Linked DNA regions of Lacibacter sp. H407. The protein of the gene in region 2 interacts with the protein of the main gene of each other region in a pairwise test. Links are inferred from orthologs where the notes say so. Each region holds a gene or a part of one and is shown on either strand. Other genes may lie near its edges.

Region 1 (2,937 bases), 1.3 Mb from region 2 along the record:
GTTGTTGGAACTGGTTGAAATGGAAATTCGTGAACTGTTAAGCTCTTATGGCTTTGATGGTGACAATACTCCAATCATCCAAGGTTCTGCTACCGGCGCTTTGGCTGGCGAACCACAATGGGTTGCTAAAGTAGAAGAATTGATGGAAGCAGTAGATACTTTCATTCCTCTTCCTCCACGCCCGGTTGACATGCCATTCCTGATGAGTGTAGAGGACGTGTTCTCAATCACTGGTCGTGGTACTGTTGCTACTGGTCGTATTGAGCGTGGTATTGTGAAAGTAGGTGAGGCCGTTGAAATTGTAGGTTTGATGGATGCTCCAATGAACTCTACTGTAACTGGAGTTGAGATGTTCAAGAAGTTATTGGATCAAGGTCAGGCTGGTGATAACGCAGGTTTGCTCCTCCGTGGTATTGAGAAGAAAGATATCCGTCGTGGTATGGTTATCTGTGCTCCAAAATCAATCACTCCTCACACTGAATTCAAAGGTGAAGTTTACGTGTTGAGCAAAGAAGAAGGTGGACGTCATACTCCATTCTTCCAAAAATACCGTCCTCAGTTCTACTTCCGTACAACTGACGTAACTGGTGAAGTTGAATTACCTGCAGGAACTGAAATGGTGATGCCTGGTGATAATACAAACCTTACTGTAAAACTTATCCAGCCAATTGCGATGGAGAAAGGTTTGAAGTTTGCGATCCGTGAAGGTGGTCGTACAGTAGGTGCCGGACAGGTTACTGAAATTATAAAATAAGCGAAGCCACGGCTTTTAGCTTACGCAAATGTTTTACATTTGCAATACATAAAACTAAAAGCTGTCCGTCTTCTGGCGGATAGCTTTTAGCTTTCTACGGGCATGGTGCAACGGTAGCATACGGGTCTCCAAAACCTTTGATCTGGGTTCGAATCCTAGTGCCCGTGCAGATTAAATCTGTAAATCAGAAATTAAATGAACAAAGTATCGGCTTACTTCAAAGATTCGTACAGAGAGTTGCTTGAAAAAGTAACCTGGCCAACTTGGCAACAGCTTCAGCAGTCAACGATGATTGTGCTGATTGCCACGCTGATCATTACCGCTATTATTTGGGTGATGGATCTGGGTATTGCCAGTGCTCTTCAATTCTTTTATTCATTCTTCAAATAATAAGTAGTCATGTCTGAAACTGCCAATGTGGAAACCAGTAAGTGGTATGTGCTTCGTGTCGTGAGCGGCAAAGAGAAGAAGGTGAAGGAATACCTGGATAAAGAAATTACACGTAACGGTTGGGATAATATTGTAAAGCAGGTGTTTCTGCCTGTTGAAAAAGTGTACAAAGTTGCCAATGGTAAAAAAGTAGTTCGTGAACGTAACTTCTATCCCGGCTATGTAATGATTGAAGTAGAAGAAGGAAAATTAGGCGATGATATTCGTGAAACCATCAGCAATACAAGCAATGTGATCCATTTCTTAGGAAAGGAAAATCCAATTGCATTACGCAAAGCTGAAGTAAATAAAATGCTGGGTAAGGTTGATGAAATGGCTGATGCAAGTGGTATGACCATGAGTGAGCCGTTCATTGTCGGTGAAACGATCAAAATTATTGATGGACCATTCAACGACTTTAATGGTGTAATTGAAGAAGTGAATGATGAGAAGAAAAAACTGAAAGTAGCCGTAAAAGTATTTGGACGTGCTACTCCGGTTGAATTGAATTACATGCAGGTTGAAAAGCTTTCTTAAAAAAGATCAACATAACAGAAAGTCCCCATCTCATTGAGTGGGGACTTTTTATTTAGAGCAGGAATTCTTTACGATTCCTGGCTTTCTGTACTGCTTGTTTCTTCAACTGCAGGAGCAGCAGGTGCTTCCGGTAATGGAAGTTCAACCTGAACAGGCGCCGGTGCAGGAGCACTTACCGGTTTTGCTTTAGGAGCTGCCTTTTTAGGAGCCGCTTTTTTTGCTGCTGGCTTTGCCTTAGGAGCCGCTTTTTTAGGAGCTGCTTTTTTTGCTGCCGGCTTTGCTTTTGGAGCTGCTTTCTTTTTAGCCGGAGCTTTTTTCGCTGCTTTTTTCTTTGCTGCTTTTTTTACAACTTTCTTGATGGCTTTTTTAGCAGCCTTCTTTTTTACAGCGGCCTTTTTCTTGGGAGCTACTTTCTTTTTAGCAGGAGCTTTTTTTGCTGCTTTTTTCTTAGCAGGAGCTTTTTTCGCTGCTTTCTTTTTTACTGCCTTTTTAACTGGTTTCTTGGCAGCCTTGGCAGCTTTCTTTTTTGCTTTTGCCATTTGATTGATTTTTTTAAAGTTGTTTGTGGAGTTTTTTAGAATTGAATTGAAAAATTAAAGCAAATTATGCAGCCAGTAAAAAATAAATGCTCTTTTTTTTACAAGGTTATACAGCAGTTGTAAAATTGTTGTTGTTACAGTCCCAAAATCAACAACGTTTACACACGTTCAAAACCATAAAATACTTGCTAAAACCCTTTGCTGGTAAGGAAATGAGCCTTACCTTTGCCATCCCAAAAAGTTCTTTAGAAGAATTTATTTGTTTGGGAGTGTCGCAGGAAGCGGCACGCTATCACCAAAAAAACTTTTACAATGGCAAAAGACATCACAGGATTTGTGAAACTGCAGGTAAAGGGTGGACAGGCAAACCCTGCACCTCCTGTAGGACCGGCCCTTGGTTCAAAGGGTCTTAACATCATGGAGTTCTGCAAGCAGTTTAATGCAAGAACTCAAGACAAAATGGGGAAAGTAGTACCTGTTTTGATTACTGTTTACTCCGACAAGTCGTTCGACTTCGTTATCAAAACTGCACCTGCGTCCGTTCAATTACTGGAAGCAGCGAAACTTCAAAAAGGTTCGAAAGAACCAAATCGTGCTAAAGTTGGTAAGGTAACCTGGGATCAGGTAGAAGCAATTGCGAAGGATAAAATGCCTGACATGAATTGCTTTACACTGAAC
Region 2 (2,889 bases):
TCCAGCTTTTGACCCTTCCCTAATGAGGGCAACAACGTTCCGGTGACTTTCAACGAAGCGGAAGTCGTGATTCGTTTCAGTTGTTCTTCATCAAACTTCCCCAGTTCCAATACTACCTGCAGATTGTTATTGGTGCTTCCATCATTCAAAGCAATGAACTGGTTATTTCGAAATGTACGCACCCAACCCATGACAGTTATCTCTTGCTCCTTTGGTTCCCAACTAAGCAATTCCTTGATCTTGATCCGTTTGTTGAACATAAACACTGAAATTTTGAGCGGCAAAGATAATTACTCCACTATCAGAAAGCTTGTATTTTACTGAACCATCCTGAGAAAGGTAAAACCATGATAAATGCCCGCCATACGTTTTTTTTTGCTTTTTCCAAATTTACCGTAACATTGCAGTGGAATCTGACCGATATTTAAAATCCGACTTCATCAAGCTCATCAAATTCGGTCGCTCCAAGTTCCCTTAAACTTTAGCAACACATACTTTCAGATTAAAACAAGTCTAACGATTTACCCACCCGTGTTAATGAACTAAATTTTTTATGTACGACATCCTCCAATTGAACGACATGCTCGTTCCTGAGTTGCTTGATATTGCTGAGCAACTAAAACTTACAGGTTCCAAGAAAATGGACAAACAAGAACTTATTTATAAAATTCTCGATAAACAGGCGGTTATGGCAAGTGAAAACAAAGGTGCCGATGAAAAAGGCAAACGCAAGCGTATTATCAAAACGACCACTGCTTCAGGCACTGAAGAAGCCGTAGTAGAAAGTGGTGATCTGGAAACAACAGCACCAAAAGTGAAAAAGAAAAAAGAGGAAGCGCCTGCACCTGTTGCAGCAGCTGCCAAAAAACCAATCAAAAAAGTGGTTGAAAAACCACAGCCAATTATTCCTCCCGGTTTTACGTTGCCCGGTGAAGATGATTTCGTTGCCGGTCCTCCGGAAATGGAGTTGGGTGAACTCTTACAAGAGTCGAACCAGGAAGCGGAGAATCCGCAACCGAATGAACAGCGTCCTTCACAACAACAACAGCAACGTCCGTTTCAAAATAATAAACGTGAACAGGCATTCAATATCGAATTTGATGGGATCATCCAGGGCGAAGGTGTATTAGAAATGATGCCTGATGGATATGGTTTCCTGCGAAGCAGTGATTACAACTATTTGTCAAGTCCGGATGATGTATATGTATCTCCATCACAGATCAAACTGTTTGGCTTAAAAACAGGTGATACAGTTTATGGATCGGTACGTCCGCCAAAAGAAGGTGAGAAATATTTCGCTTTATTAAAAGTAGATACGATCAATGGAAAGCGCCCCGACGAAGTGCGTGACCGTGTACCGTTTGATTATCTCACACCATTGTTCCCGTATGAAAAATTAAATCTTACTACTACTTCGAATAATTACAGTACCCGTATCATGGATCTGTTTACGCCAATTGGTAAGGGACAACGTGGTTTGATCGTTGCCCAGCCAAAAACGGGTAAAACCATGTTGTTAAAAGAACTGGCCAATGCCATTGCAGAAAATCATCCGGAATGTTATTTGATGATTGTGCTGGTTGATGAGCGTCCGGAAGAGGTAACAGATATGGAACGTAGTGTAAAAGCAGAAGTGATCGCCAGCACGTTTGATGAACCTGCAGAGAAACACGTGAAAGTAAGTACCATCGCTTTACAGAAAGCTAAGCGTTTGGTTGAGTGCGGACATGATGTTGTAATTCTGTTAGATTCAATTACACGTTTGGCCCGTGCACATAATACAGTAGCACCATCAAGTGGTAAAGTATTAAGTGGTGGTGTGGAAGCAAACGCCATGCAGAAACCAAAACAGTTTTTTGGTGCTGCACGTAAAATTGAAAACGGCGGATCGTTAACCATCATTGCAACTGCACTTGTTGATACAGGTAGTAAAATGGATGAGGTGATCTTTGAAGAATTTAAAGGAACCGGTAACATGGAATTGGCACTTGACCGTAAGCTTGCCAACCGTCGTGTGTTCCCTGCAATTGACATCGTTGGTTCAAGTACACGCCGTGATGATCTGTTGCTCGACAAGGATACTTCGAAACGTATGTGGGTGTTACGTAAACACATGAGCGATATGAATCCGGAAGAAGCCATCAATACGTTGTTACAACATATGCGTGGCACAAAAGACAACAATGAATTCCTCATCAGTATGAATGGTTAATCGTTTTAAAAACTTTACAGTATGAAACAACTTATCACATCGCTGTTACTTCTTTCATTATTCAGTTGCGACAACACACAGCAATCTGACAACGAAAAAGAAACAAGCGAAACCAACATTGAGATCAGTGGCGACTCTGGTGAAATAAAAATCAGTAAAGAAGGCATTTCAATTCAAGGAGATGATTCAGCGAGTATCAAGATCAATTCTAAAGACGGGATCAAGATTGAAGGGAAAGATGGCAAAGTGGAAATAAAAACCGGCGATGGTGGAAAGCTCAACGTGGAGAAGAAGGGAAAAGAAGTAAACATCGAGATCAAAGAAAATTAAACGATACAGTCCTGCTTTCAGAAGCAGGACTTTTTTATTTGTACATGATTTATACAATTGGAAATATTTGCAGAGCCATTGGTTTTCTTGCATTTCTTATTATGTGCTATGCCTGGTTTATGACAAGTGATCTGCAATTGTTTCTGAAAGCCAAACAAGTGACCATTGTATTTTTCAGCTTGTCGATTGTACTGTGGCTTATTTCCATTGTTGCAGCACGCAGAAACAGATAAATTATATTACCACTATACAACCATCAAACTTGAAAGAAATTATATTATTCCTTCTTTTATCCTTTAATACAATCACAACTTTTTCACAGCTAACAGCTGAACTTTGTGGCGAAA

Evidence for each region.
Region 1: the proteins of rho (region 2) and nusG interact in binary tests that used the Escherichia coli proteins (3 or more experiments, as listed by UniProt). The link is inferred for Lacibacter sp. H407 from one-to-one orthologs.

Annotation. Positions count from the first base shown.
Region 1 is NZ_JBBKTU010000001.1:2,599,719-2,602,655, forward strand. Bases 7-2,936 are described here. They hold nusG (transcription termination/antitermination protein NusG), read left to right. Parts: upstream 7-1,153; coding sequence 1,154-1,720; downstream 1,721-2,936. Other genes in these bases: tuf (elongation factor Tu), read left to right, coding at 7-754; secE (preprotein translocase subunit SecE), read left to right, coding at 950-1,144; WG989_RS11385 (hypothetical protein), read right to left, coding at 1,789-2,259; rplK (50S ribosomal protein L11), read left to right, coding at 2,572-2,936. Also shown: more of tuf, read left to right, coding at 1-6; more of rplK, read left to right, coding at 2,937-2,937. UniProt on the Escherichia coli protein: Part of the processive rRNA transcription and antitermination complex (rrnTAC). The complex forms an RNA-chaperone ring around the RNA exit tunnel of RNA polymerase (RNAP).
Region 2 is NZ_JBBKTU010000001.1:1,295,579-1,298,467, reverse strand. What follows is about bases 1-2,882. They hold rho (transcription termination factor Rho), read left to right. Parts: upstream 1-553; coding sequence 554-2,212; downstream 2,213-2,882. Other genes in these bases: WG989_RS05565 (hypothetical protein), read left to right, coding at 2,805-2,882; WG989_RS05570 (hypothetical protein), read left to right, coding at 2,587-2,775; WG989_RS05575 (hypothetical protein), read left to right, coding at 2,234-2,542; asnS (asparagine--tRNA ligase), read right to left, coding at 1-260. Outside these bases: more of WG989_RS05565, read left to right, coding at 2,883-2,889. UniProt on the Escherichia coli protein: Facilitates transcription termination by a mechanism that involves Rho binding to the nascent RNA, activation of Rho's RNA-dependent ATPase activity, and release of the mRNA from the DNA template.